DNA from 2 places in the Citrobacter sp. GW821-FHT07H02 genome. Region 2 is predicted to be linked to the other one. Evidence: predicted binding sites of a transcription regulator. Region 2 holds the regulator's gene; the other holds the start of a gene.

Region 1 (15,829 bases), on a different contig from region 2:
GACTCACCCCCGCCATCAGCAACGTGCGGTCATCGGCCAGTTGCTTCACGCCCGCCGCCATATGGTTAAAGGCTCGGGTCACGGAGCGCACCTCCGACGCGCCATACTCACGCAGCGGCGGTGGAATAATGCCCTTCCCGACCTGCAACGCCGCATGTTCGAGATCCACCAGCGGTCGGTTCTGGATACGAATAAACAGCCATGCGCCACCTATCGCCATGAGCATTATCGCCAGCGTATAGCGAAACAGTGGGGAGAAATCGCCCTGATGGATTTCAGTCAGCGGCACACGCACCCAAATGTTGGGCGATAGCCAGGTTTTTAGCCAAACGACGGGCGAGCTTTTGTTGACCTCGACGCGTACTTCCGTGGGGCCACCCAACTGCTGCGCCATCTGATGGCTTAAGAATTCATAGTGTTGCGCCCAACGAAGGCCAGCCTCTTCGGCGGCTTCGTTGGAGTAAAGAGAAATGCCCAGCTCACGGTAAATTTCCCGGCGGAACGCGGGAGGCACAACGAGCTGCGTGCCGTCCTCCAGTTGCAGTTTATCCGTCATCAGCATACGAACTTCGTAGGCCAGGACCTTATTAAACTGCTGGAGGCTCGGCAGAATCGCAAAGTTCAGCACCACCAGATAGGTCGTCACCAGGCTGACAAACAGCAAAGTGACGATGAGTAGCAACGTGCGGGCAAATGAACTTCGTGGCGAGAAGCGCATTCGCCTCATGCTTTAGAACCGTCCGGCACAAAGACATAGCCCAGACCCCAAACGGTCTGAATATAACGTGGGTGCGCCGGATCTTCTTCCACCATGCGACGCAAACGCGAAATCTGCACATCGATGGAACGTTCCATTGCGGAGTATTCACGACCACGCGCCAGGTTCATCAGTTTGTCGCGCGACAGCGGCTCACGCGGGTGGCTCACCAGCGCCTTAAGAACCGCAAACTCACCGCTGGTCAGCGGCATCGGCTCATCTTCGCGGAACATTTCGCGGGTGCCCAGATTCAGTTTGAACTTACCGAAAGCAATGACCGCTTCTTCCTGAGAAGGGGCGCCAGGCAACTCGTTCGCCTGACGACGCAGCACTGCGCGAATACGCGCCAGCAGTTCACGCGGGTTAAACGGTTTAGGAATATAGTCGTCAGCACCGATTTCCAGCCCCACAATGCGGTCAACTTCCTCACCTTTGGCGGTCACCATGATGATCGGCATCGGGTTGCTCTGGCTACGCAGACGACGGCAAATTGACAGGCCATCTTCACCTGGCAACATTAAATCCAGTACCATGAGATGGAAGGATTCGCGGGTTAGCAGACGATCCATCTGCTCAGCGTTGGCGACGCTTCGAACCTGGAAGCCCTGCTCGGTCAGATAACGCTCCAGAAGCGCGCGCAAACGCATGTCGTCATCTACCACCAGAATCTTATAATTCTCTTGCATTGTTTGTACTCCCAAAGGTTCGCAACAATTGTAAGTGTGTATTCTTAAGAAAGCTCACGTTCGTCACCAGTGAATTCTGGTATGAATTCCAGGCTAAATTGTTACAAAGCATATTTAACAGCAGCTTAAGTATACAATGAAACTTGCGGCACATTATTTATTCTGTTGATTACGTCGCGTAATACTAATTGTGCGCATAATCACAGCGTCGAAGGTAAATCAATAAGATGAAAACGCCCCTGATTACCCGGGAAGGGTACGAAAAACTCAAACAAGAGCTAAATTATCTCTGGCGTGAAGAGCGCCCTGAAGTCACCAAAAAAGTGACCTGGGCCGCAAGTCTTGGCGACCGCAGCGAGAATGCCGACTACCAGTATAATAAAAAGCGACTGCGTGAGATCGACCGCCGCGTCCGTTATCTCACCAAATGCATGGAAAATCTCAAAATTGTCGACTACTCCCCGCAGCAGGAAGGCAAAGTGTTCTTCGGCGCGTGGGTGGAAATCGAAAACGACGACGGTGATACCCGTCGCTTTCGTATCGTCGGTTATGATGAAATTTTCGGCCGTAAGGATTACATCTCTATCGACTCGCCGATGGCACGCGCGTTGTTGAAAAAAGAGGTGGGCGATCTCGCCGTGGTGAACACGCCTGCGGGAGAAGCGAGCTGGTACGTTAATACGATCGAATACGTAAAATGAGCAGGAACAATCCGAAGCCCCTGTGGATGACTGGCATTTTTGCCAGTCTGTCCGTATAACTATTCCCTGATTTTTACTCAGTAGATGAAGCCAATCCATGATGAATGATTCTTTCTGCCGCATTATTGCGGGCGAAATTCAGGCACGCGCCGAACAGGTAGAAGCTGCCGTTCGCCTGCTTGACGAAGGGAACACCGTGCCGTTTATCGCACGTTATCGTAAGGAAATCACCGGCGGTCTGGATGATACGCAACTGCGTAACCTGGAAACGCGTCTGGGGTATTTACGCGAACTGGAAGACAGACGTCAGTCGATCCTCAAATCTATTTCCGAGCAAGGCAAACTGACCGATGAGCTGGCAAATGCCATCAACGGTACGTTAAGTAAGACCGAACTCGAAGACCTCTACCTGCCTTATAAACCGAAGCGCCGTACCCGTGGACAAATAGCTATCGAAGCAGGCCTTGAGCCGCTGGCCGATCTGCTGTGGACCGACCCGTCCAACGACCCGGAAGCAGAAGCCGCCAAATACATCGACGCCGAAAAAGGCGTGGCTGACACCAAAGCGGCACTCGACGGAGCGCGCTACATCCTGATGGAGCGTTTTGCCGAAGACGCCGCCCTGCTGGCGAAAGTACGTGATTATCTGTGGAAAAACGCCCACATCGTGGCGACCGTGGTGGCAGGCAAAGAGGAAGAAGGCGCGAAATTCCGCGACTACTTCGACCATCACGAACCGATCTCCTCCGTTCCGTCTCACCGCGCACTGGCGATGTTCCGCGGTCGTAACGAAGGCATATTACAGCTCTCGCTGAATGCCGATCCGCAGTTCGATGAGCCGCCGAAAGAGAGCCACGGCGAACAGATTATCCAGGACCACCTCGGCCTGCGCCTGAACAACGCCCCGGCGGACAGCTGGCGTAAAGGCGTAGTGAGCTGGACATGGCGTATTAAAGTGCTGATGCACCTCGAAACCGAATTGATGGGAACCGTGCGCGAGCGCGCAGAGGATGAAGCAATTAACGTCTTCGCCCGTAACCTGCACGATCTGCTGATGGCAGCGCCAGCCGGTCTGCGCGCCACCATGGGTCTCGATCCGGGTCTGCGTACCGGCGTGAAGGTCGCCGTTGTTGACGGTACCGGTAAACTGGTCGCCACCGACACCATTTATCCGCATACCGGTCAGGCAGCCAAAGCCGCCGTCGCGGTTGCCGCGCTGTGCGAAAAATACAACGTTGAGCTGGTCGCCATCGGCAACGGTACCGCATCGCGCGAAACGGAGCGTTTCTTCCTCGACGTACAGAAACAGTTCCCGAAAGTGACCGCGCAGAAGGTGATCGTCAGCGAAGCCGGCGCATCCGTTTACTCAGCTTCCGAACTGGCGGCACTGGAGTTCCCGGACCTCGACGTTTCGCTGCGCGGTGCGGTTTCTATCGCCCGACGTCTGCAAGATCCGCTGGCCGAACTGGTAAAAATCGATCCGAAATCCATTGGTGTGGGCCAGTACCAGCATGACGTCAGCCAGACTCAGCTCGCCCGTAAACTGGACGCCGTGGTCGAAGACTGCGTAAACGCCGTTGGCGTCGATCTGAACACGGCTTCCGTGCCGCTGTTAACCCGCGTGGCAGGTCTGACCCGGATGATGGCGCAGAATATCGTGAGCTGGCGTGATGAGAACGGCCAGTTCCAGAACCGCCAACAGTTGCTGAAGGTAAGCCGTCTGGGGCCAAAAGCCTTTGAACAGTGCGCGGGCTTCCTGCGTATCAACCATGGCGATAACCCACTGGATGCGTCCACGGTTCACCCGGAAGCGTACCCTATCGTCGAACGCATTCTGGCGGCCACCGAACAGTCCTTGCGCGACCTGATGGGCAACAGCAGCGAGTTGCGTAACCTGAAAGCGTCTGACTTTACTGACGAACGCTTCGGGGTGCCGACCGTCACCGATATCATCAAAGAGCTGGAAAAACCGGGTCGCGACCCGCGTCCGGAGTTTAAAACCGCTCAGTTTGCCGATGGTGTGGAGACCATGAACGATCTGCTGCCTGGCATGATCCTGGAAGGCGCAGTCACCAACGTGACCAACTTTGGCGCATTTGTGGATATCGGCGTCCATCAGGACGGTCTGGTGCATATCTCTTCCCTGTCGAACAAGTTCGTCGAAGATCCTCATACCGTGGTGAAAGCGGGCGACATCGTTAAAGTGAAGGTGCTGGAAGTGGATCTGCAACGTAAGCGTATTGCCCTGACCATGCGTCTGGACGAACAGCCCGGTGAAACGAACGCCCGTCGCAGTAGCGGCAGTAACGAACGTGCCCAGGGCAATCGCCCGGCGGCAAAAGCGGCAAAACCACGCGGTCGCGACGCTCAACCTGCCGGTAACAGCGCCATGATGGACGCACTGGCCGCAGCGATGGGTAAAAAACGCTAACGCCGGTTTTGTTTGCGTCTTCCTGCTTCTGGCACGGCTCTCGTGCCAGAAGCAGCCTTCCGTTTTTTTTGGATCCCCAAGCTTTTCCCCCTTTCTTCCCGACAAGCAAATCCATTTACGGTTTAACAATTAACGTCTGCAGAATGAATCTGTTAATTAATTTCATCAGGTGAGGATGACACCATTAATTATCACACTGTTAACATATAAAACGTTAATTAAACATTAAGAATGGGTAATTATTGCCGAAGAGTATTACCTGTCCGTAAGGGGAATAAATGTTGAGCCATATCAAGATTGGTTCAATTTATTATACAAAACCACATTCGGTCACATTTTAAGTATTGATGATAGAAACTATTCTCATTATCATTGTACTGTTGATTATTTAATCTTTCCTTCGTTGGCTAATCATCTGGTCTCATGCCCTCCGCTCTGGCGCACCGCATGAGGTAAACATCCAGTTAGCGAGAAACAAAGTAGGTCCCTATGCAATTCACTCCAGACACTGCGTGGAAAATTACCGGTTTTGCCCGTGAAATCAGTCCGGCGTACCGTCAGAAACTGCTTTCCCTCGGCATGCTGCCCGGCTCTTCTTTTAATGTGGTGCGCGTTGCGCCCTTAGGCGACCCCATTCATATCGAAACGCGTCGTGTTAGCCTGGTATTGCGTAAAAAAGATCTGGCCTTATTAGAAGTGGAAGCGGTTTCCTGTTAATACAGTGAGTCTATAAAAATGAAAAAATTAACCATTGGTTTAATTGGCAATCCAAATTCCGGCAAGACAACCTTATTTAACCAGCTCACCGGTGCGCGTCAGCGTGTGGGCAACTGGGCTGGCGTTACCGTCGAACGTAAAGAGGGTCAGTTCGCCACGACCGATAATCAGGTCACGCTGGTCGATTTACCCGGCACCTATTCGCTAACCACCATTTCGTCGCAAACCTCGCTTGATGAGCAAATTGCCTGCCATTACATTCTGAGCGGCGACGCAGACCTGCTGATCAACGTGGTCGATGCCTCTAACCTCGAGCGCAACCTCTACCTGACGTTACAACTGCTTGAATTAGGCATTCCCTGCATTGTGGCGCTCAACATGCTGGATATTGCTGAAAAACAGCAGATCCGTATTGATATTGATGCCCTGTCCGCACGCCTTGGCTGTCCTGTGGTCCCGCTGGTTTCCACACGGGGTCGTGGGATTGAAGCGCTGAAATTAGCCATCGACCGCCATCAGGCAAATGACAGCGTTGAGCTGGTGCATTATGCCCAGCCGCTTTTACGTGAAGCCCATTCGCTGGCTGACGCGATGTCTACGGATATGCCGTTGCAACAGCGCCGCTGGCTTGGTCTGCAAATGTTGGAAGGCGATATCTATAGCCGCGCGTATGCCGGTGACGCCGCGCAACGTCTTGACGCCTCAATAGCGCGCTTAAGCGAGACGATGGATGATCCGGCGCTGCACATCGCCGACGCGCGTTACCAGTGTATCGCCGCCATCTGCGACGTGGTGAGCAATACGCTGACCGCCGAACCCAGCCGTTTCACCACGGCAGTGGATAAAATCATCCTTAACCGCTTCCTCGGTCTGCCGATTTTCCTGTTCGTCATGTACCTGATGTTCCTGCTTGCCATTAACATCGGTGGTGCTTTACAGCCGCTGTTTGACGTCGGCTCGGTCGCACTGTTTGTGCATGGTATCCAGTGGATTGGCTACACCCTTCACTTCCCGGAGTGGTTAACTATTTTCCTGGCCCAGGGCCTTGGCGGTGGGATCAACACCGTTCTGCCGCTGGTGCCGCAGATCGGGATGATGTACTTGTTCCTCTCCTTCCTTGAAGACTCCGGTTACATGGCGCGCGCAGCGTTTGTGATGGACCGGTTGATGCAAGCACTGGGGCTGCCGGGTAAGTCATTCGTGCCGCTGATTGTGGGCTTTGGTTGCAACGTCCCCTCGGTGATGGGCGCGCGTACTCTGGATGCACCACGTGAACGTCTGATGACCATCATGATGGCGCCGTTTATGTCCTGCGGCGCACGCCTGGCGATTTTTGCGGTGTTTGCTGCTGCCTTCTTTGGGCAGAATGGTGCGCTGGCGGTCTTCTCACTTTACGTGCTCGGTATTGTGATGGCGGTGTTGACCGGTCTGATGCTCAAACACACCATCATGCGTGGCGAAGCCTCTCCGTTTGTTATGGAACTGCCGGTCTATCATGTTCCGCACATTAAGAGTCTGGTCATTCAAACCTGGCAGCGCCTGAAAGGCTTCGTCCTGCGCGCCGGTAAAGTGATCATCATCGTCAGTATTTTCCTCAGTGCCTTTAACAGCTTCTCCCTGAGCGGGAAAATCGTCGACAACATCAACGACTCTGCCCTCGCCTCCGTGAGCCGCGTGATCACCCCCATCTTTAAACCGATTGGCGTTCATGAAGATAACTGGCAGGCAACGGTAGGGCTGTTTACCGGTGCAATGGCGAAAGAGGTCGTGGTCGGTACGCTCAACACGCTCTATACCGCAGAAAACATCCAGGAAGAGGAGTTCAACCCCGCAGAGTTCAACCTCGGTGACGAGTTGATGGGCGCGGTAGACGAAACCTGGCAGAGCCTGAAAGATACCTTCAGCCTCAGCGTACTGGCGAACCCGATTGAAGCCAGCAAAGGCGACGGCGAAATGGCGACAGGCGCAATGGGCGTGATGGGTGCCAAATTCGGTAGCGCGGCGGCAGCCTACAGCTATCTGATTTTCGTCCTGCTGTATGTACCGTGCATCTCGGTGATGGGCGCTATTTCTCGTGAATCCAGTCGCGGCTGGATGGGCTTCTCCATTCTGTGGGGTCTGAACATCGCCTACTCACTGTCGACGTTGTTTTATCAGGTGGCCAGCTACAGCCAGCACCCGACCTACAGTCTGGTCTGCATTCTGGCCGTCATCCTGTTCAACATTGTGGTTCTGGGTCTGCTGCGTCGCGCCCGTAGCCGCGTGGATATCGAATTGCTGGCCACGCGTAAAACGGCAAGTTCCTGCTGCGCCAGCTCAACGGGCGACTGCCACTAAGGCTGCAAATAATGGCTTCACTTATTCAGGTTCGTGATTTACTGGCGCTGCGGGGACGGATGGAGGCTAAACAAATTAGCCACACACTTCATACTCCGCAGCCTATGATTGATGCGATGCTGAGTCAGCTAGAGAACATGGGTAAAGCCGTGCGCATTCAGGAGGACACCGACGGGTGTCTCTCCGGAAGTTGTAAGAGCTGCCCGGAGGGGAAAGCGTGCCTGCGCGAGTGGTGGACGTTACGGTAGTTCACCGCACACGGCCCGGCGAAAATCACATCGCCGGGCGGCACGCCGCTGTTACAGCTTATCCTTCACGGCGATTAGCACCTGACAAAACGCATCAGGATGCGAGATAAACGGCGCATGTGCCGCTTTCGCAAAAACTTCAGACTCACTTTCCGGCCATAACGCATCCAGCATCGGCACCACTTTACGCGGCACCAGACCATCCAGATAACCGTACAGACGCAAAAACGGCATGGTCAGTGCTTTTAGTGGCTCACGGAGATCGGCAGTTTTGAGGATTTCCAGACCGCCGTTCAGCACTTCGACCTCCGGCATCGGCAGCGCCAGTACGGCTTTTTTCAATGCCCGCGCATCCTGACGCGCCGTCTCCGTTCCCAGCGTTTGCAGCGCCAGAAAACGTTCCACCGTACGCTGGAAGTCTTCACTCAGTTGCTGTTGAAAACCGGCTAAAATTTCCGGTTTGATGCCCGGCCACTCTTCATGGGCGCTAAAGCGTGGTGATGAGGCCACGGTGACCAACGCCTGAACGCGTTCAGGATGCGTTAGCGCCACCTGACTGGCGACCAGCCCGCCCAGACTCCAACCGAGCCAAACGGCTTTATCCGGCGCCTGTTTCAGTACGCATTCCGCCATCGCCTCGAGCGTCATTGCGCCAAATCCCTGACTCCGGCCAAAACCCGGTAAGTCAACGAGATGCAGGGTGAAATGCGAAGCCAGTTCCGCGCTTATGCAATGCCAGACTTCTGCGTTCAATCCCCATCCGTGCAGCAGCACAAGATGACAATTTCCCTGACCTTCGGTCTGCCACCAGATGTCATTCATCAGTTACTGTTCTCTTTTAGCCAACAAGGATGCGCATATGCTAACAGTACCGGGTTTATGCTGGCTATGCCGAATGCCGCTGGCGCTCGGTCATTGGGGAATTTGTTCGGTATGCGCGCAGTCGGTACGCTGCCGCGTTTGCCTGTGTCCGCAGTGCGGTTTACCGGCCACACATGCCACTCTCCCCTGCGGACGTTGTCTGCAAAAATCGCCCCCCTGGCAACGACTGGTCACCGTTAGCGACTATACCCCGCCGCTGAGTTCGCTCATCCACCAGCTTAAATTTTCCCGCCGCTGTGAAATCGCCCTCGCCCTTTCGCGACTGCTATTGCAAGAGGTATTACTGGCTCGCCGCGCCACTGGTCTCCGGTTACCTGACCGGATAGTCAGCGTACCGCTTTGGCAGCGCCGCCACTGGCGCAGGGGATTTAACCAAAGCGATCTCTTATGCCGCCCGCTGGCGCGTTGGCTGGGATGCGCCTGGGATAGTCAGTCCGTGACGCGGGTCCGGGCGACGGCCACCCAGCACCATCTCAGCGCCAGATTACGCAAACGTAACCTGAAAAACGCATTTCGCCTTGAATTGCCGGTGCGGGGACTCCATATGGTTATTGTGGATGATGTCGTCACTACCGGAAGTACCGTCGCGGAGATCGCGCAACTGCTTTTACGCAACGGCGCAGCGACTGTCCAGGTATGGTGCCTGTGTCGAACCTTGTAGAGCCTCGATGATGGGCGTATTATAACCAACTAAAATAGTCAACTATTAGGCCATTACTATGATCCATATTTCCGAGGCTGCACAAGCGCACTTTGCCAAACTGCTGGCAAATCAGGAAGAAGGGACACAAATCCGCGTATTTGTGATCAATCCCGGTACGCCTAACGCTGAGTGTGGCGTTTCTTATTGTCCGCCGGACGCCGTGGAAGCAACCGACACGCCCATCAAATTTGACTTGCTCACCGCCTATGTCGATGAGCTGAGCGCGCCGTATCTGGAAGATGCCGAAATTGATTTTGTGACCGACCAGTTAGGTTCTCAGCTGACGCTGAAAGCGCCAAACGCGAAAATGCGTAAAGTCGCTGATGATGCGCCGCTGATGGAGCGCGTGGAATACGCAATCCAGTCGCAGATCAACCCACAGCTGGCGGGCCACGGCGGCCGCGTGACGCTGATGGAGATAACCGACGAAGGCTACGCCATTCTGCAGTTTGGCGGCGGCTGTAACGGCTGTTCTATGGTCGATGTCACCCTGAAAGAAGGCATCGAAAAACAGCTGCTGAACGAGTTCCCTGAACTGAAAGGCGTTCGCGATCTGACCGAACACCAGCGCGGTGAGCACTCTTACTACTAAGAGCCTGCCTTTGCCCGGTGACACCATGCTCACCGGGCCTGTATTTGCCTTCTCCTTCCTGAAAGATCCGACCTCATAACATGACCTGCGTCTCATAATTCAAATTTTGCCTGCCTGGGTGATTCTCAACCCATACATGTTACCCGTATCATTCGTATGGGCACCTAACCACCCCATAACAGCCGACTAAACTAAAGAGTTTCGAAGGCACTCAGTACTGGTGCCGCTACGGTTCTGTTCCCCGTTGGGAAAACCGGATTTTGTCATCTAAACACTGACGTTACCCATAACAAAGTAAAGGCCAGGTAAATCATGCCATTAGTCATCGTTGCTATCGGTGTCATCTTGTTACTTCTTCTGATGATCCGCTTCAAAATGAACGGATTTATCGCTCTCGTCCTGGTAGCGCTTGCAGTCGGTCTGATGCAAGGCATGCCGTTGGTTAAAGTGATTAGCTCCATCAAGGCTGGTGTTGGTGGAACCCTGGGCAGCCTCGCCCTGATTATGGGTTTCGGCGCCATGTTGGGCAAAATGCTGGCAGATTGTGGCGGCGCGCAGCGTATCGCCACCACGTTGATTGCCAAATTTGGTAAAAAACACATCCAGTGGGCTGTCGTGTTAACCGGCTTCACCGTGGGTTTTGCCCTGTTCTACGAAGTGGGCTTCGTGCTGATGCTGCCGCTGGTGTTCACCATCGCTGCTGCTGCCAATATCCCGCTGCTGTTTGTCGGTGTACCGATGGCGGCCGCGCTTTCCGTGACCCACGGCTTCCTGCCGCCGCACCCGGGCCCAACTGCGATTGCGACCATTTTCCATGCAGATATGGGTAAAACCCTGCTGTTCGGTACCATTCTGGCAATCCCAACCGTTATTCTGGCCGGTCCTGTTTTTGCTCGCTGCCTGAAAGGTATCGACAAACCAATTCCGGAAGGTCTGTACAGCGCCAAAACCTTTACTGAAGAAGAGATGCCTGGCTTCGGCGTCAGCGTCTGGACTTCCCTGGTGCCAGTGATCCTGATGGCGTTCCGCGCCGTTGCAGAGATGAGCCTGCCGAAAGGTCACCCTTTCCTGGCTGTCGCAGAATTCCTCGGCGACCCGGTAATGGCGACGCTGATTGCGGTCCTGATTGCGATGTTCACCTTCGGTCTGAACCGTGGTCGCTCTATGGATCAGATTAACGAGACCCTGTCCTCTTCCATCAAAATCATTGCCATGATGCTGTTGATCATCGGCGGTGGCGGTGCGTTCAAACAGGTTCTGGTTGATAGCGGCGTTGATAAGTACATCGCTTCCATGATGCACGAAACCAACATCTCCCCGATTCTGATGGCGTGGTCTATCGCTGCCGTCCTGCGTATCGCGCTGGGTTCAGCAACAGTTGCCGCCATTACTGCGGGTGGTATCGTGGCACCGCTGATTGCCACCACTGGCGTCAGCCCTGAGCTGATGGTTATTGCCGTAGGTTCTGGTAGCGTGATTTTCTCCCACGTGAACGATCCGGGCTTCTGGCTGTTCAAAGAGTATTTCAACCTGACCATCGGCGAGACCATCAAATCATGGTCCATGCTGGAAACCATTATCTCTGTCTGCGGCCTGGTCGGGTGTCTGCTGCTGGGTATGGTGGTTTAACACCGCACGTTCCAGACTAAAAAGCCGGGGATTTCCCCGGCTTTTTTTATGCTTAGCGTTCACCGTGTCGGCCTGATAAACGAAGCACCATCAGACGTGATACGGAACATTGCCGGATGGCGGCTTTGCCTTATCCGGCCTACAACGATGTCGATCGGCCCGCGCTACAGATAAGAAAACGCCGGGGCTTGTCCCGGCGTTTTGGTTTTTACTTCTTCTTCGTTGCCGCTTTTCGCCGCTTATCCAAATCCTTAATCAACTTGTTCACCTCATCATCGGCAAACATCTGTTCAAGAGGGATAGCCAGTTTACGCCGCCAGTTCTTGTACTGTTCGCTGGTGCCCGGAATGTTGACCGGCTCAGCCATGTCCAGCCAGTCTTCCGGCTGCAACCCCAGTAAAGCGCTATTACTGTCTGCAATATAACGCTGAAGGCCGCGATTAAGCGTCGACGTCATCGACATCAGCGATGCCTTATGCCCTGCGCGTTTTGGCAAACAGCCATACTTGTGCAACGCATCCAGCAGACCTTGTTTCGCCTGCTCGCGATCCTGATACAACTCACGCAGAACCGCCTCATCCGGGTAAAGCCCCAGCGTTTTGCCGAGCGTCAGATCGCCGCTGTCCCAATAGCCACGCAGCGTAGGAAGGTCATGCGTCGTCGCGACAGCCATTGATTGTTCCGGGTACGCTTTCGGTGCACGGAAGGTCTTCTCATGGTCATTTTCAAAATAGAGGACTTTGTAAGAATAGACGCCGCTATTACGCAGTTTGCTGACGATCTCCACCGGCACGGTACCCAAATCTTCGCCAATCACCATACAGTGATTACGTTGACTTTCCAGCGCCAGAATGGAGAGCAGATCGTCCACCGGATAATGGACATAAGCGCCATGATCCGCCGTTTCACCGTAGGGGATCCACCACAAACGCAGCATCGACATCACATGGTCGATACGCAGCGCGCCGCAGTTTTGCATATTGGCGCGCAGTAGCTCGATAAACGGCTCATAGGCACGCGCGGTGATAATGTGGGGATCCATTGGCGGCAATCCCCAGTTCTGACCGAGCGGGCCGAGGATATCCGGCGGCGCGCCGACAGAGGCTTTCAGGCAATACAGCTCCCGGTCACACCAGGTTTCCGCACCGCCTTCCGCGACGCCCACAGCCAGATCACGATACAGACCGATCGGCATGTCGAATCCCTGACTGGTTTGCCAACAGGCGGCGAATTGGGTATACGCCAGCCACTGTAGCCAGAGATAGAAATCCACCTCATCCTGATGCTGTTCGCAGAACTGTTTGACCTGTGGAGAATCCACCGACTGATATGCCTTCGGCCACACCGGCCAGCCCCAGCGCAATGCGTCCTCTTTCACCTGATAAGCATGCAGCGCGTCGAACGCGGCCTGCCAGTACAGGCTTTCGCCTTCCTGTTCGACAAAGTGACGAAACTCAGCCATCTGCTCGTCATCACGAACGGCGAAACCACGCCATGCCATACGCAGCGCCGTCATTTTCAGCGCCGTCACAGTTGTGTAATCCACCCATTCGGCGTCCCGCGCCTGTTTCAGCGCTTTCTGCGTAGCGGGCTTCTGCCACCATGCCTGCGCCTCTTCGCTCTGGCGGAAGTCTTCTACTGCGTTCACATCAATGTAAATAACATTCAGCCAGCGGCGTGAAGAAGGGCTGTACGGACTGGCGCTCTCGGGATTCGCAGGATAGAGCGCATGAATGGGATTCAATCCAATGAAGGAACCACCGCGTTTCGCCACGTCTACCAGCATGGCCTTGAGATCGCCAAAATCGCCAATCCCCCAGTTAAGCTCTGAACGCAGGGTGTAGAGCTGTACACATGCACCCCACAGCTTTTGGCCCGTCAGCAGCGCCTGCGGTTCGTAGCAGCGCTTCGGCGCCACAATGATCCGGCAGTGCGAACGCTGTTCGCCCTGGGTTAATGTCAGCGTGTGATAGCCCTCCGGCAGCTTTGCCGGAAGATGAAATGCTTTGCCGCCCGTAGCGTGCCCTTTGTGCTGCGCCCCCTCTTCGGTGGTCAGTATCCAGGTAAACTCCCCACTCCCTTCGACCGCCAGCGGCATCTTTTTGCCTGCGGTATACACCATCACATTTGGCACGGGTGTCACCGCCACCTTCGTGGCGGCGGTGGTGCGATGCATGGCGTCAAGCAAACGCCGTTTGGTTTCGGCGCCAATCGACTGCGGTTTACCGTGGGCATTGATATAATTGGGGCTGATCCCCGCCGCTAACGCGGCATTATCCAGACGTTTGCTTTCCATCGCGTTTCCTTAGCGCTTTGCCTGCCAGATACGGGTCTGATAATCACGGATGGAACGATCCGAGCTGAACATGCCGCAACGCGCCGTATTCAGAATCGCCGCACGGGTCCAGGCTTCCTGGTCGCGATACAGCACATCGACCTGCTTTTGCGCCTCAACGTAGGCAGCAAAGTCCGCCATTACCAGATACGGGTCACCACCCTGCTTGCCCATGCTGTGCAGCATCTGGTCAAACGCGTGTTTATCACCACCGCTGTACTTCCCGCTTTCCAGCTCTTTGAGTACCGCATCCAGCACTTTGTCTTTTTTACGCCATTTCACCGGGTCGTAACCTTTGGCTTTCAGCGCTTTCACCTCTTCCACGGTATGACCAAAAATAAAGATGTTCTCATCGCCCACTTTCTCGGCGATTTCGACGTTTGCCCCGTCCAGCGTACCAACGGTCAGCGCACCGTTCAGCGCCAGCTTCATATTACCGGTGCCAGACGCTTCCTTACCGGCCGTCGAGATCTGCTCGGAGATATCCGCCGCCGGGATCAGCATTTCCGCCGCCGAGACACAGTAATCCGGCAGGAAGACCACTTTCAGTTTGTCACCCACTTTTGGATCGTTATTGACAGCTTCCGCCACCTTATTGATCGCAAAGATAATGTTCTTCGCCAGGTAATAACCCGGCGCCGCTTTCGCGCCAAACAGGAACACGCGCGGCACACGGTCTGCTTTCGGGTTCTCACGGATTTCTTTGTAGAGGGCCAGAATATGCAGCAGGTTCAGATGCTGGCGTTTGTATTCGTGCAGGCGCTTAATCTGGATATCAAAAATCGCCTGCGGGTTAATTTCAATCCCGGTCCGCGCCTTCACAAACTCGGCCAGACGGTCTTTGTTCGCCTGTTTAATCTCGCGATACGTCTGACGGAATTTTGCGTCGTCGGCAAATTTCTCCAGATTGATCAGTTGATCGAGATCGTTGGCCCACTCTTTCTTCAGCGACTTGTCGAGCAGCGCGGCAAGTTGAGGGTTGCACTGTTTGATCCAGCGACGCGGCGTAATACCGTTGGTCACGTTATGGAATTTATTCGGCCACAGCTGGTGATATTCCGGGAAGAGATCTTTCACTACCAGATCCGAGTGCAGCGCGGCCACGCCGTTGACCGCAAAGCCACTCACCACACACATGTTTGCCATGCGCACCTGTTTGTCGTGGACCACCGCCAGCTTCGCCCACACCGCTTTGTCGCCCGGCCAGGTCTTATCCACCAGCGTCTTAAAGCGGTCGTTAATCTCTTTGATGATCTGCATATGACGCGGCAGCAGCACTTTCACCAGTTTTTCATCCCAGCACTCGAGCGCTTCCGGCATCAGCGTGTGGTTGGTGTAAGCGAAGGTTTTGCTGGTGATCGCCCACGCCTCGTCCCAGCTCATCTGGTGCTCGTCGAGCAGCACGCGCAGCAGTTCAGGAATGGCGATAGTCGGGTGGGTGTCGTTCAGTTGAATCACTTCGAAATCGGCCAGCTCATGCAGCTTGCGACCCGCCAGGTGATGGCGACGCAGAATGTCAGCCACCGAGCACGCACACTGGAAGTATTGCTGCATCAGGCGCAGCTTTTTGCCTGCGGTGTGGTTGTCATTCGGATACAGCACTTTCGTCAGTTTTTCCGCGTCGATGCCCTGCTGTTCCGCCCGCAAGAAATCGCCATCGTTAAATTTGGTCAGATTGAACGGATGTGCATGGGTCGCCTGCCACAGACGTAGCGGTTGCGCCATCCCATTGCGATAGCCAAGCACCGGCAGATCCCACGCCTGACCGGTGATCACAAAGCCCGGTTCCCAGTGGCCGTCTTTACTCACCT
Region 2 (15,829 bases):
CGTTGCACCGGTTCTGTATGTTATTCACGCCGTTCTGACCGGGATTTCAGTCTTCATCGCTGCCTCTATGCACTGGATTGCCGGTTTCGGTTTCAGTGCGGGTCTGGTGGATATGGTGCTTTCTTCCCGTAACCCGCTGGCGACGCACTGGTGGATGCTGATCCCACAGGGTCTGGTCTTCTTCGCGATCTACTATGTGGTGTTCCGCTTTACTATCACCAAATTCAATCTGATGACTCCGGGTCGTGAGCTGGCAGTTGCCGGTAGCGAAGCCGATGGTCAGGACATGAATGTAAGCGCAGACAAAGACCAGGATGTTGCCGGTCTGGCGCGTCAGTATATCGCTGCGGTGGGTGGTTCTGACAACCTGACAGGTATCGATGCGTGCATCACTCGTCTGCGTCTGAATGTAAAAGACTCTTCGCTGGTGAACGAAGCGATGGCAAAACGCCTGGGAGCTTCTGGTGTGATTCGCCTGAACAAAACCAGCGTACAGATTATCGTTGGCTTTGTGGCTGAGAAAATCGCTAACGCGATGAAAACCACGGGTCCGGTCGCAGCAGCCTCTGCTGACACAGCGCCAGCCGCGGCGGCTCCGGCAGCGAAACCGCAGGCCGTTCTGAATACAGTGACTATCGCTGAGCTGGTTTCCCCGGTTACCGGTGATGTTGTGGCACTTGATCAGGTTCCTGATGAAGCGTTCGCCAGTAAAGCCGTAGGCGATGGCGTAGCGGTAAAACCAACGGATAAAACCGTGGTTTCCCCGGCTGCGGGCACCATCGTGAAAATCTTCAACACCAATCACGCATTCTGCCTGGAAACAGAAAAAGGTGCGGAAATCGTTGTCCACATGGGTATCGATACTGTCGCGTTGGGTGGCCAGGGCTTCAAGCGTCTGGTGGAAGAGGGTGCCGAAGTCGTTGCAGGACAGCCGATTCTGGAAATGGATCTGGCGTACCTGAATGCGAATGCGCGCTCAATGATCAGTCCTGTCGTTTGCAGCAACATCGATGATTTTGGTGGGCTGGTTGTGAAGGCGGAAGGACACGTCGTTGCAGGTCAAACAGCGCTGTATGAGATTAAAGGCAAGTAATCGCTCCTGAGTAGAGTCTGTGCCTTAAGCGGCGGGGGGAAACCTCCGCCGCTTTTTTTTGCAGCAATTGATCCCATAATGCCAGTCTGTTACGTATTTTAAGTAACTAAAGGTTGTCAGTCTGTCCGGCTTATAAGACCATATGCCGTTATACGTTGTTTACGCTTTGAGGAATCCACGATGAGTGAGGCTGAAGCCCGCCCGACTAACTTTATTCGTCAGATCATCGATGAAGATCTGGCCAGTGGTAAGCACACCACAGTTCATACCCGTTTCCCGCCGGAACCCAATGGTTACCTGCACATCGGTCACGCCAAGTCTATCTGCCTGAACTTTGGGATCGCGCAAGATTACCAGGGTCAATGCAACCTGCGTTTCGATGATACCAACCCGGTAAAAGAAGATATCGAATACGTAGAGTCTATTAAGAACGATGTGCAATGGTTGGGCTTCAACTGGTCTGGCGACATCTGCTACTCCTCAGATTACTTTGATCAGCTGTATGCGTATGCCGTTGAGCTTATCAACAAAGGCCTGGCCTATGTTGACGAATTGTCTGCTGATGAGATCCGCGAATACCGCGGCACGCTGACAGCGCCAGGCAAAAACAGCCCGTTCCGCGATCGCAGTGTAGAAGAGAACCTCGCGCTGTTTGAGAAAATGCGGGCTGGCGGTTTTGAAGAAGGCAAAGCGTGCCTGCGCGCCAAAATTGATATGGCGTCGCCGTTTATCGTTATGCGCGATCCGGTGCTGTATCGCATTAAATTTGCCGATCATCATCAGACGGGCAGCAAGTGGTGCATCTACCCGATGTACGACTTCACCCACTGCATCAGCGATGCGCTGGAAGGTATTACGCACTCCCTGTGTACGCTGGAATTCCAGGACAACCGTCGCCTGTACGACTGGGTGCTGGACAACATCACAATCCCGGTTCACCCGCGCCAGTACGAATTCTCGCGCCTGAATCTGGAATATACCGTGATGTCCAAACGTAAGCTGAATCAGCTGGTGACGGAAAAGCACGTAGAAGGTTGGGATGACCCGCGTATGCCGACGATTTCCGGTCTGCGTCGCCGTGGTTACACAGCTGCTGCTATTCGTGAGTTCTGCAAACGCATCGGCATCACCAAGCAGGACAACACCATTGAGATGGCATCGCTGGAGTCCTGCATCCGTGAAGATCTGAACGAAAACGCCCCGCGCGCAATGGCGGTTATCGATCCAGTAAAACTGGTTATCGAAAACTATCAGGGCGAAGGCGAAATGGTCACCATGCCTAACCATCCGAACAAACCGGAAATGGGCAGCCGTGAAGTTCCGTTCAGTGGCGAGATCTGGATCGATCGTGCTGACTTCCGCGAAGAAGCCAACAAGCAGTACAAACGTCTGGTGATGGGGAAAGAAGTCCGTTTGCGTAACGCTTACGTGATCAAAGCAGAGCGTGTAGAGAAAGATGCGGAAGGTAATATCACCACCATCTTCTGTACCTACGATGCAGACACCCTGAGCAAAGATCCGGCTGACGGGCGTAAAGTAAAAGGCGTTATTCACTGGGTGAGTGTAGCGCACGCATTGCCGGTTGAAATTCGTCTGTACGATCGCCTTTTCAGCGTACCGAATCCAGGCGCGGCGGAAGATTTCCTGTCGGCAATGAACCCTGATTCGCTGGTGATCAAACAGGGCTTCGCAGAACCGTCGCTGAAGACTGCGGTTGCGGGTAAAGCCTTCCAGTTCGAGCGTGAGGGATACTTCTGCCTCGACAGCCGCTATGCAACGGCCGACAAACTGGTATTTAACCGTACTGTCGGTTTACGTGATACATGGGCTAAAGTCGGCGAATAAGCCACACGACACCATTCCATCCGACTAACGCCGCGCTTCGCGGCGTTTTTTTTCGCTTAATTTCCGCGAGATCCTCTGTTTGCGGAGCGAATTAATTGCATCTGAAAAATAATTAATCCGATAAACGATTTTTTGATAAGTAGGCTCAGAAATTTAGGTCGAGACTAAATTAAACGCTGTAACCGTTTTCATCTTCATGGAAATCAACGGTATTTTTCATTTTGATGATAATTTTTCGCATTTGCTGAATGTGTAACAAAAAGCAATGAAATATGTGCGGTCGCTCATATTATTACATACTGGTTACAGAAAGAGATTGATAATTCGCGTCGCGAAAAATAGTCTGTTCACTGTAGTCAATGAGGTTTTCTCAGCGCTATTTTTAATTTTTATTTTTAGCTGTTCGCCTTTGGCGGCAGCATTTTATACGTCAAAGAGGATTAACATATGCGTACGTTTAGTGGCAAACGTAGTACGCTGGCGCTGGCTATCGCCGGTATCACAGCAATGTCGGGTTGGATGGTTGCACCGCAGGCAAGCGCCGCGGGCTTTATCGACGATTCGACCTTAACAGGCGGCATTTATTACTGGCAGCGTGAGCGTGACCGTAAAGACGTCACGGATGAAGATAAATACAAAACCAACCTTTCACACGCGACCTGGAACGCCAACCTGGATTTCCAGTCGGGTTATGCAGCGGATATGTTCGGTCTGGATATTGCGGCATTTACCGCAATTGAAATGGCGGAAAGTGACGACAGCGGACACCCTAACGAAATTGCATTCTCGAAAAAAAATAAAGGCTATGACGAAGATTACTCTGGCGATAAGAGTGGTGTCAGCCTTTATAAAGCCGCTGCAAAATTTAAATATGGCCCGACCTGGGCACGTGCCGGTTATATTCAGCCAACCGGACAGACGCTGTTAGCGCCGCACTGGAGCTTTATGCCGGGTACCTATCAAGGGGCAGAAGCCGGAGCCAACTTTGACTATGGCGATGCGGGTGCGTTGAGCTTCTCCTACATGTGGGCCAACGAGTATAAAGCGCCGTGGCACATTGAAGTGGATAAATTCTACCAGGCTGATAAAAAGACCAAAGTCGATTATCTCCACTCCGTTGGCGCAAAATACGATTTCAAAAATGATCTTATTCTTGAGGCTGCCTTTGGTCAGTCTGAGGGCTATGTCGATCAGTACTTTGCCAAAGCCAGTTACAAATTCGATCTGGGCGGGAATCCGTTTACCACCAGTTACCAGTTCTACGGCGCACGCGATAAAGTTGATGATCGCAGTGTGAACGACATCTATGACGGCACTGCATGGTTGCAGGCACTGACTTTCGGTTACAAAGTGGCGGAAGTGGTCGATCTGCGTCTGGAAGGAACCTGGGTGAAAGCGGACGGGCAGCAGGGCTACTTCTTGCAGCGTATGACGCCGACCTATGCCTCCTCAAACGGTCGTTTGGATGTCTGGTGGGATAACCGTTCCGACTTTAACGCCAACGGCGAAAAAGCGGTCTTCTTCGGCGCGATGTATGACCTGAAGAACTGGAATCTGCCAGGTATGGCGCTGGGTGCGTCGTACGTCTACGCCTGGGATGCCAAACCGGCTACCTGGCAGAGCAACCCGGATGCGTTCTACGACAAAAACAAAACCATCGAAGAATCCTCCTACAGTCTTGATGCGGTTTATACCATGCAGGAAGGACGTGCCAAAGGCACCATGTTTAAACTGCACTTCACCGAGTATGACAACCACTCCAATATCCCGAGCTGGAGCGGTGGTTATGGCAACATCTTCCAGGATGAGCGTGACGTGAAGTTCATGGTTATCGCCCCATTCACTATTTTCTGATGCCAGTCGCGGCAGGGTATTTCTCTGCCGCATCGTTGAGGACCGTTGTATGAAAAAAATGTTACTCATCGCCATTATGGCGTCAGGTCTGGTGGCCTGCTCGCAATCTCCTGCACCTAAGGAAGATAGCCGCCTTAAAGAGGCATACAGCGCATGTATTAACACCGCGCAAGGTTCACCGGAAAAAATCGAAGCCTGCCAAAGCGTATTAAATGTGCTGAAAAAAGAAGACCAGCATAAGCAGTTTGCTAACGAAGAGAGCGTGCGGGTACTGGATTACCAGCAATGTATTCAGGCGACACGTACGGGCAATGGTCAGGCGGTACAAGCCGATTGTGACAAAATCTGGAAAGAAATTCGCAGTAAAAACACAGTACAGTAAATGTACTTACCGGAAGGGAAAAAGACCTGCTTTGATAGCGGGTCTTTTTTATGGGTATAAAAAAGCCAACCGCGTGGTTGGCTCTTTGGGGGCATATTACTTTGCGTCGTGCGCGTGTTCGTCTTCGCGGCAATCGCCTTCAGCGCAGTGACCGTAAAGATAGAGGCTATGGTTGGTTAAACGAATACCATGCTTAGTCGCAATTTCACGTTGACGCGCTTCGATAGAATCATCGCTGAACTCAATCACTTTGCCACAATCGAGGCAAATAAGATGATCATGATGATGCTGTTGAGTCAGTTCAAAAACGGACTTACCGCCTTCAAAATTGTGGCGGGTCACGATACCGGCGTCATCGAACTGGTTCAGCACGCGATACACGGTCGCCAGACCAATTTCTTCACCCATGTCGATCAGACGTTTATACAAATCTTCCGCACTGACGTGATGGTTATCCGGTCCCTGAAGAACTTCCAGAATTTTTAAACGAGGAAGCGTTACTTTCAGGCCAGCCTTCTTTAATGCGGTATTGTTGTCAGTCATGCGGAATCTGTCCTGTTGCTAAACGATTCACTTCATTAAAGAAGTGACAGAAATTGCACTTGAGAGAATGCGTATCATTATAGAACTGCCATGTCTAAATGAAAACTGCAAGCCTCGGGCAAATATTATTAATCAAAACGTGGTACTGCCAACAATCACACTGTGCAATACCAGAATAACACCCGAACATTGTACAGGGATGGGCAGGAAAGTTACAAATTTGTAGCAATTATTTTGATTGGTTTTATCTATTGATGCGGCGCAGATGGTTTCTGCGCCGCACGAAATCAGGCGTTGATGATTTCGTCGAGATGAAGTTCGGCGGAAATCTGTTTAACCCATTTTTCAACGCGCTCAGCGGTCAATTCCGGCTGACGGTCTTCGTCGATAGCCAGACCGACAAAATGATCGTCATCAGCAAGACCTTTAGAGGCTTCGAAGTGATAGCCTGCAGTTGGCCAGTGGCCTACGATGGTTGCGCCGCGCGGTTCGATAATGTCGCGGATGGTGCCCAGCGCATCGCAGAAGTATTCTGCGTAGTCTTCCTGATCGCCGCAACCAAACAGAGCCACCAGTTTACCATTGAAATCAATGTCTTCGAGGGTAGGGAAGAAGTCATCCCAGTCGCACTGTGCTTCACCGTAGTACCAGGTTGGAATACCTAACAGCAGAATGTCATACCCTTCCAGGTCTTCTTTACTGCTTTTCGCAATGTCATGAACATCGGCAACGTCTTTACCAAGCTGTTTTTGAATCATTTTTGCGATATTTTCGGTATTACCGGTGTCGCTGCCGAAAAAGATGCCAGTGATTGCCATGAGTAAAATAACCTCTTGAAACTTATTGAAATGGTGGTGGCGTATTGCCCACGGATAAGGGCAATCATAGCAGATCAGTCAGGCATGCGGAAACAGCAAACACGCAGGACTGCACTCTGTGCTACACGATTTATGATTTAGAGCAGAAATTCAGACAGACCCCTGGCCACGCAGCGAGATAAGCTGGTTTGTCAGCATCTCTTCAATGAGCTCACTACGGCTCATATTGCGTGCTTCCGCCAGTTCATTCAGCGCATCCACGGCATCAGCATTCAGCTTCAGTTCGACACGCTTAAGCCCACGAACCTTGTCGCGTTTAAGCTGATTACGCTTATTAATGCGTAGCTGTTCATCACGCGAAAGCGGATTGGTTTTGGGTCGTCCCGGGCGACGCTCGTGCGCGAACAGATCTAATGTCGTACGGTCCGTTTGTTCTTTGGCCATGATTTTGGTGACTTCGGGGAAACAATCAGCCAGGCGTATGCCCGGATGGATAGCGCGCCATCATACATCAGCGAGTGAGGCACGCCAACGTCCACGCACGTAATCGCGCGCGGACGCTGAGTTTTTAATCAGTTAGCCTTATCCGCCAGATACCGGCGTATCGCGCGCAGCACGGCATCCGGTTTTTCCGCATGCACCCAATGGCCGGCACCCGCAATCACATGCGCCCGGGCCTGAGGAAATTGGCTCAGTAAATCGTGACGATAGGCTTCGGTGACGTAAGGCGAATTACCGCCAGGGATAAACAGCGCCGGATGATCCCAGGCGGGAATGGTTTCCCACCCTACGATATGTGGGTACTGCTCCCACAATACGGGCACGTTAAAGCGCCACTCGCCATCGACATACGACTTTAACAGGAACTGGATAACCCCTTCTTCCTGGAGGTGCTGGCGCATGACGACTGCCGCCTGCTGGCGTGTTTGCGCGTCAGATTCGGTCACGGCGTTGATCGCAGCAAAGATCTCATCGTGGCGGCGCACGTGATAGTCAACCGGCGCAATATCAATCGCCACCAGTTGATCAATACGATCCGGTGCCAGTGCGGTCAGCGCCATAACGGCTTTTCCGCCCATTGAGTGACCAATAAAGGTGGCTTTTTCGATACTCGCGGCGTCCAGAGTATCCAGCAGATCCTGCGCCATCGCCGGGTAATTCATCTCCGTTGAACGGGGAGAAAGACCGTGGTTTCGCATATCAACCTGGATGATGTCGTGATCCTCTACAAGATCGCGCGCCAGTATGCCGAGGTTATCAAGGCTACCAAACAAGCCGTGAACAAGGACGATGGGAGAATTATTGTGCAGCTTTTGTGCAGATTGCGCTCGGATGTTCAATTTCATGGCAAAGTTCTTTTTTTCGCTCTGTCGGGTTAGGGTATTATGTTGACCATTCTGCCACGGGGCTGCAACAACTACGGTTTACTCCGAGTTTTTCAGACAGCCTGGCTTGACGCTATCCGCTGTTGGGATTTGCCCCTATAATCCCAACGACTTGTATTCAGATAAGACACCGCACTGGATTAAGATGAAAACGATTGAAGTTGATGATGAACTCTATAGCTATATTGCCAGCCACACCAAGCATATCGGCGAGAGCGCATCCGACATTTTACGGCGTATGTTGAAATTTTCCGCCGCATCACAGCCTGTCACTCCGGCGGCGAAAGAGGTGCGCATAGCGCAACCCGCTATCGTTGAAGCGAAGCCGGTCAACCCCGTAAAAGATAAAGTGCGCGCCATGCGTGAACTTCTGCTTTCCGATGAATATGCAGAGCAGAAGAAAGCGGTAAATCGCTTTATGCTGGTACTGTCTACACTTTACTCACTGGATCACAACGCGTTTGCTGAGGCGACGGAATCGTTGCACGGTCGTACGCGCGTATACTTTGCGGCAGACGAGCAGACTCTGCTGAAAAATGGTAATCAAACCAAGCCGAAACACGTGCCAGGCACGCCGTATTGGGTGATCACCAACACCAACACCGGCCGTAAATGCAGCATGATTGAACACATCATGCAATCAATGCAATTCCCGGCGGAATTGATTGAAAAGGTTTGCGGAACAATCTAAACGTTGCATTAAAAGGACCAGGCAATGGCAATCCACAAGCGTGCAGGTCAGCCTGCGCAACAGAGTGATTTAATTAATGTCGCCCAACTGACGGCGCAATACTATGTATTGAAACCGGAAGCAGGGAATGCGGAGCACGCGGTGAAGTTCGGGACTTCCGGGCATCGCGGCAGCGCCGGTCGTCATAGTTTTAATGAACTGCACATTCTGGCCATTGCCCAGGCGATTGCGGAAGAGCGTGCGAAAAACGGCATCACAGGCCCTTGCTATGTGGGTAAAGATACTCATGCGCTGTCTGAGCCAGCCTTTATTTCCGTTCTGGAAGTGCTGGCGGCGAACGGTGTCGATGTCATTGTTCAGGAAAACAACGGCTTTACGCCGACGCCTGCGGTTTCGAATGCAATCCTGGTCCATAACAAAAAAGGCGGTCCGCTGGCTGACGGCATCGTGATTACGCCGTCCCACAACCCGCCGGAAGATGGCGGCATTAAATACAATCCGCCCAATGGCGGCCCGGCGGATACCAACGTCACTAAAGTGGTGGAAGACAGGGCTAACGCGCTGCTCGCGGATGGCCTGAAAGGCGTGAAGCGCATTTCACTGGATGCGGCAATGGCCTCTGGTCATGTGAAAGAGCAGGATCTGGTGCAGCCATTCGTTGAAGGGCTGGCGGATATCGTCGATATGGCGGCGATTCAAAAAGCGGGCCTGACGTTGGGCGTCGATCCGCTGGGCGGCTCCGGTATCGAATACTGGAAGCGTATTGCCGAGCATTACAAACTCAACCTGACCATTGTGAACGATCAGGTTGATCAGACTTTCCGCTTTATGCACCTGGATAAAGACGGCGCGATCCGTATGGACTGCTCCTCCGAGTGTGCGATGGCTGGTCTGCTGGCGCTGCGTGATAAGTTCGATCTGGCGTTTGCCAACGATCCGGACTATGACCGTCACGGCATCGTCACGCCAGCAGGGCTGATGAACCCGAACCATTACCTGGCGGTTGCCATCAACTACCTGTTCCAGCATCGTCCGCAGTGGGGCAAAGATGTCGCAGTTGGTAAAACGCTGGTGTCTTCTGCGATGATTGACCGTGTGGTGAACGATTTAGGCCGTAAACTGGTAGAAGTGCCGGTAGGTTTTAAATGGTTTGTTGACGGTCTGTTCGACGGCAGCTTCGGCTTCGGTGGTGAAGAGAGCGCGGGAGCATCTTTCCTGCGTTTTGACGGTACCCCGTGGTCTACCGACAAAGACGGCATCATCATGTGTCTGCTGGCGGCGGAAATCACCGCGGTTACGGGTAAAAACCCGCAGGAACACTACAACGAACTGGCGGCTCGCTTTGGCGCGCCGAGCTATAACCGTTTGCAGGCAGCTGCAACGTCCGCTCAGAAAGCGGCATTGTCCAAACTGTCTCCGGAAATGGTCAGCGCCAGCATGCTTGCGGGCGATCCGATCACCGCGCGTCTGACGGCAGCTCCGGGCAACGGCGCATCCATTGGCGGTCTGAAAGTGATGACCGACAACGGCTGGTTTGCTGCGCGTCCGTCCGGTACGGAAGACGCTTACAAGATCTACTGTGAAAGTTTCCTCGGTGAAGAACATCGCAAACAGATCGAGAAAGAAGCCGTTGAAATTGTCAGTGAAGTGCTGAAAAACGCCTAAACACACAATTACCTGAATGAAGAAAGGAGCCAATAAGGCTCCTTTTTTTCATCCCATTTTCATGGCATAAACCGATAACCGATTCCCGTCTCGGTAATTAAGTGACGAGGACGGGTTGGGTCCTGCTCCAGCTTCTGACGTAAATGCCCCATATAAATACGCAGATAGTGGCTATGCTCGACGGCATTCGGTCCCCAAACCTGATTCAACAACTGGCGTTGGGTTAACACTTTACCCGCGTTATTCAACATCACCGCCAGCAGGCGAAATTCAATCGGGGTCAGGTGGATCTCTTCTTCACCGCGATGCACAAGTCTTGAGGTCAGATCCACCTTCACGTCGGAAAAACAGACGACCGGATCGGGAGAAGGGCTGGCGGAATGGCGACGTAAAGCGACACGTAAACGCGCCTGCAGTTCGCCAATACCAAAGGGCTTACTCAGATAATCATCGGCACCGGCATCCAGCGCGGCGATTTTGTCGCTCTCTTCACTGCGGGCAGAGAGCACAATGACGGGGATAACGCTCCACTGGCGCAGATCGCGAATAAAATCAATACCGTCGCCATCCGGTAAACCAAGATCGAGAATGATAAGGTCGGGTTTTCGCGTTGCGGCTTCCAGTAAACCGCGCTGCAGCGTATCGGCTTCATAGACACGCAGTCCGTCACCTTCCAGCGCGGTACGCAGAAAACGACGAATAGCCTGCTCATCTTCAACAATCAGAACGTTTGTCACATATCCTCATGAAAATCTTCAAGTTCAGGGGGAGATTCTTGTGGCAGTGTAACACGGAAACAGGCACCGCCCTGCGGTCGATTCTGCGCCGCGATGGTACCGCCGTGCACCTCGACAATCGCCTGGCAAATCGCCAGACCCAGCCCAACGCCCGGTACCGCAGACTCTTTATTTCCGCGGGCGAACTTATCAAAGATGCTGTGCTCTTGCCCTTCTGGGATGCCTGCACCGTTGTCCCACACATCCAGAGTCAGGTGATCCCCTTCAATATGGGCATCAATGCCGATCGTGGCCTGTACACCAGCGTATTTAACCGCATTTTCCAGCAAATTGATCAGCACACGTTCAAACAGCGGGCCGTCTACGTGAATAAGCGTTAGCGGCTCCGGCAGCGACAGATTGATCGGATGTGCTAATCCCGGCTCCAGCATTTGCAGTGCGCTGCCAACCACCTCTTCCAGCGTCAGCCACTCCTTCTTAAGATTAAACCCACCAGACTGAATGCGCGCCATATCCAGCAGATTATTGACCAGCCGCGTGGTGTTGAGCACATGCTGGCGGATCTCATTGGCCTGGCGGGCATGGGATGATCCTTCGCTCGCCAGATCGAGAGTCAGGATTTCCGCCTGACCAAACAGCACGGTCAGCGGCGTGCGTAAATCGTGAGAAAGCGCAGCGAGCAGGGCATTACGCAGGCTTTCGCGTTCGCTGGCGAGCCGGGCCAGTTCTTCACTGGCCGTGAGCATCAGACGTTCAAGGGCGCTGGCGACCAGCAGGGTGAATGTTTCCAGCAGACGCTGCTGTTCCGGGATCATCAACTGGCGAAGATTGTCCGGCTCGACAACCACCAGACCGTGCGTTTTATCCGCACTTTTTAAGGGCAGGATCTGATACGGCACGCCGGGCAAGGTGTCAGTCCCCGCACCGGCAGGCTGGCCCTTATCAAAGCTCCACTGGGCGATGGCGTCATCCCAGGGCGTGATGCCCTGTTGCTGCGTCAGAGGCCTCAGCTTGCCGTTTTCATCGGGCAGTAAAAGCTGACTGCGCGCCTGAAATGTGGAGGCGATAAACTGCTCGCTGGTGGTCGCGATATCCAGCCTGCTACGCCCGACTGCCAGCGCTTTCGACATTTCGTAAAGATGGCGGGTGCGTTGTTCCCGGTAGCGGGCGACGCGGGCCTGATAACGAACCCCGGCCGTCAGATTCCCAATCACCAAACCGACCGTTAGCATCACGGCAAAGGTCAACAGATACTGTACGTCAGAGACGGCGAGGGTACCGCGGGGAGCAATAAAGAAGAGGTCGAAACTGACCACGTTAATCACGGTCGCCACTACCGACGGCCAGCGACCATAAAAAAGGGCGATCACGACCACACCCAGCAGATACAGCATCACCAGGTTCGCGGCGTCGAAGGCCACCAGCCACTGCATGGCGATAAGGGTCGTGAAGGCACAAAGTGCGGCGGCGACGATGCAGCCCTGAATTTGTACCCGCCATTTGTCTTTAAAGGTGCGGGTGTCGGGGGCGTGCGCCAGAGGGCGGGTGGGCGGCTCATCCAGCGCAACAATGACCTGATCGAGATCCGGCGCGCGTTTTGCCAGCCGCTCGGCAAACGAATCGCTGCGCCACCAGCGGCGTGTGGTGGGGCGCCCCATGACGATTTTGCCAAGATTATGTTCTCTGGCATAGCGCACGACGGCTTTCTCTTCAGAAGGGTCGGAAAGCGTGGCGGTTTCAGCGCCCAGCTCCTGGGCCAGTCGCAGCGCGCTGAGGATCGCACGTCGTTGTTTTTCCGGTAACCGGTGCAGCGCGGGCGTTTCCACATATACCGCGTGCCAGATGCTGCCAAGTCGTGAAGCCAGGCGGGCCGCTGCGCGTACCAGTTTTTCGCTGCCGGTATTATGCCCGATGCACAGCAGTATGGCATCGCGGGTATGCCAGACCTTTTCTTCACCCTGGCGGTCGCGCCATGCTCGCATCTGGTCGTCTACCCGGTCGGCGGTACGGCGCAGCGCCAGTTCACGCAGGGCGATCAGGTTCCCTTTGCGAAAGAAATGCTCAATAGCCCGTTCTGCCTGACCGGCGATATAGACTTTACCTTCGTTGAGGCGCTGGCGAAGATCGTCGGGAGGAAGGTCGACCAACACCACTTCGTCGGCAGCATCAAAGAACGGGTCGGGGACGGTTTCACGAACGTGAATCCCCGTCACGCCGCTGACGACGTCGTTCAGACTTTCCAGATGCTGAACGTTCACGGTGGTAAAAACATCGATCCCCGCCTCCAGCAGTTCTTCGATATCCTGCCAGCGACGGGGGTGACGTGAGCCAGGCGCGTTACTGTGCGCCAGTTCATCCATCAGTATCAGTGCCGGACGGCGGGCGAGGGCGGCATCGAGATCAAAGTCGTTGATATGCCGTCCACGATGCGCATGGCGTTTGAGCGGGAGGATGGCGAGTCCCTCCAGCAGCGCGGCGGTCTCTTTGCGCCCGTGGGTTTCCACCACGCCGATCAAGATATCCAGCCCTTGCGCCCGTAACCGCTGTGCTTCTGCCAGCATCGCCCATGTTTTACCGACGCCCGCGCAGGCACCGAAGAATATTTTCAGCTTTCCCCTGTGGGGGGCGCTGGTCTGCTCCAGCAGGCGATCCGGGTCAGGACGCAAGGGTTCGTCATTCATGTCGCTTAGTGCCCCTGTGACGCATCCAGCGCCAGGTTGAGTTCAACAATGTTTACTACCGGCTGCCCGATAAAGCTGACCAGCGGTTTTTGCGTATATTGTGCAACCAGCTGCGCCACCTCTTCAACGGGCAGTTGACGCGCTTTCGCGACGCGCGGGATCTGCCACGCCACTGCGGCGGGCGTCAGATTAATGTCCAGACCACTGGCGGAGGCGGTCACCAGTTCCACCGGCACCGTTGGGCTGGCCTGTGGGTTAGCGGCGCGCAACGCGGCAATACGGCTCTGTAGTTGCTTATCCAGCTCAGGATTGCTGACAGCCAGATTGCTACCACCCGAAGCCATTGGATTATAGGGCATTTCAGCCGTGGCGGACGGACGTCCCTGAAAATAACCGTCGCGGGTAAATGCCTGGCCTATCAGCGCGGAACCGCGCACGCTGTTGCCCTCGCGAATGAGCGAACCGTTGGCCTGGTCAGGGAACCACCACTGGCTCAGGGTGGTCGTCAGCAACGGATAAACGCCGCCGGTGATAACAGTCAGAAACAGTAACGTGGATAATGCAGGACGAAACCCAGTCATCAGAAACCTCACACCAGACCCAGCAGGGTCAGCAGTAAATCAATCACCTTGATGCCGATAAACGGCACAACCAGACCGCCCAGACCATAAATCCACAAGTTGCGGCGCAGCATGGCTGACGCGGATAACGGCTTGTAGCTCACGCCTTTCAGCGCCAGCGGGATCAGAAACACAATGACCAGCGCGTTAAAAATGACCGCACTGAGGATCGCCGAATCCGGCGAATGCAGGTGCATCACGTTCAGGGCATTCAACTGCGGATAGGTCGTTGCAAAGGCAGCCGGAATAATCGCGAAATATTTCGCCACGTCATTGGCGATACTGAACGTGGTTAGCGAACCGCGCGTCATCAGCATCTGTTTACCAATGTGGACCACTTCAATCAGCTTGGTGGGGTTAGAGTCCAGATCCACCATGTTGCCCGCTTCTTTCGCCGCCTGGGTGCCCGAGTTCATCGCCACCGCAACGTCGGCCTGGGCCAGCGCGGGGGCATCGTTGGTGCCATCCCCGGTCATCGCCACCAGACGACCTTCCGCCTGGTACTGGCGGATCAGCGCCAGTTTTGCTTCCGGCGTGGCTTCCGCAAGGAAGTCATCAACACCGGCTTCCGCCGCAATCGCCGCCGCCGTCAGACGGTTGTCGCCGGTGATCATCACCGTTTTGATGCCCATTTTACGCAACTGGGCGAAGCGTTCTTTTATTCCCCCTTTGACGATATCTTTTAGCGCAATCACGCCGAGCACGCGGGAGCCTTCGACGACCACCAGCGGCGTGGCGCCAAGGCGGGCGACGTTATCCACTTTCTGTTCGACGTCGGCAGGAAAATGACCGCCGTTGGCTTCAACGTGGCGACGAATAGCATCCACCGAACCTTTACGAATCATCCGGTTATCAATATTGATTCCGCTCATGCGGCTTTGGGCGGTAAACGGCACAAAGGTGGCATGCAATGACTGAACGTCGCGGACGCGCAAATTAAAGCGTTGTTTGGCGAGAATGACGATACTGCGGCCCTCCGGCGTCTCGTCCGCCAGAGAAGAAAGCTGTGCGGCGTCGGCCAGCGTTTTTTCGTCTACCCCCTGGGCGGGCAGAAAATCGGAGGCCTGACGGTTGCCGAGGGTAATGGTGCCGGTTTTATCCAGCAGCAAGACATCCACGTCACCGGCGGCTTCCACCGCACGACCGCTGGTGGCGATCACGTTTGCCCCCAGCATTCGGCTCATCCCCGCCACCCCGATTGCCGAAAGTAGCCCCCCGATGGTGGTGGGGATCAGGCACACCAGCAGGGCGACCAGTACCGTCACGCTGACCGCGTTTCCGCCCCAGATGGTAAAGGGCCACAGAGTAGCCGTCGCCAGTAAAAAGACGATGGTCAGCGCAATCAGCAGGATAGTGAGCGCAATTTCGTTGGGCGTTTTGCGCCGCTGTGCGCCTTCCACCATGGCGATCATCCGGTCGAGGAACGTCTCGCCGGGGTTGACGCTACATTCGATGACCAGCCAGTCGGAAAGAATACGCGTCCCGCCGGTTACGGAGGCGAAATCGCCGCCAGAC

Evidence for each region. Region 2 encodes Fur, which represses iron uptake genes when iron is present. Its sites were predicted from a motif close to ATAATAATGAGAACNACTATCAA; they were not measured.
Region 1: feoA (ferrous iron transporter A) is a predicted target of Fur. The motif match lies at 4,926-4,948, and genes of this name have one in related genera.

Annotation. Positions count from the first base shown of each region.
Region 1 is NZ_JBWKPZ010000002.1:325,712-341,540, reverse strand. It holds gene envZ (two-component system sensor histidine kinase EnvZ) at 1-727, opposite strand, end outside; gene ompR (osmolarity response regulator transcription factor OmpR) at 724-1,443, opposite strand; gene greB (transcription elongation factor GreB) at 1,671-2,144, shown strand; gene AC07NP_RS04670 (Tex family protein) at 2,242-4,575, shown strand; gene feoA (ferrous iron transporter A) at 5,065-5,292, shown strand; gene feoB (Fe(2+) transporter permease subunit FeoB) at 5,311-7,629, shown strand; gene feoC ([Fe-S]-dependent transcriptional repressor FeoC) at 7,641-7,877, shown strand; gene bioH (pimeloyl-ACP methyl ester esterase BioH) at 7,929-8,699, opposite strand; gene gntX (DNA utilization protein GntX) at 8,737-9,420, shown strand; gene nfuA (Fe-S biogenesis protein NfuA) at 9,479-10,054, shown strand; gene gntT (gluconate transporter) at 10,367-11,683, shown strand; gene malQ (4-alpha-glucanotransferase) at 11,892-13,979, opposite strand; gene malP (maltodextrin phosphorylase) at 13,989-15,829, opposite strand, start outside.
Region 2 is NZ_JBWKPZ010000001.1:323,300-339,128, forward strand. It holds gene nagE (N-acetylglucosamine-specific PTS transporter subunit IIBC) at 1-1,093, shown strand, start outside; gene glnS (glutamine--tRNA ligase) at 1,274-2,938, shown strand; gene chiP (chitoporin ChiP) at 3,386-4,792, shown strand; gene AC07NP_RS01500 (ChiQ/YbfN family lipoprotein) at 4,842-5,174, shown strand; gene fur (ferric iron uptake transcriptional regulator) at 5,271-5,717, opposite strand; partial or broken gene AC07NP_RS01510 (fur leader peptide) at 5,710-5,795, opposite strand; gene fldA (flavodoxin FldA) at 6,005-6,535, opposite strand; gene ybfE (LexA regulated protein) at 6,686-6,979, opposite strand; gene ybfF (esterase) at 7,108-7,881, opposite strand; gene seqA (replication initiation negative regulator SeqA) at 8,066-8,611, shown strand; gene pgm (phosphoglucomutase (alpha-D-glucose-1,6-bisphosphate-dependent)) at 8,636-10,276, shown strand; gene kdpE (two-component system response regulator KdpE) at 10,336-11,013, opposite strand; gene kdpD (two-component system sensor histidine kinase KdpD) at 11,010-13,694, opposite strand; gene kdpC (potassium-transporting ATPase subunit KdpC) at 13,700-14,275, opposite strand; gene kdpB (potassium-transporting ATPase subunit KdpB) at 14,284-15,829, opposite strand, start outside.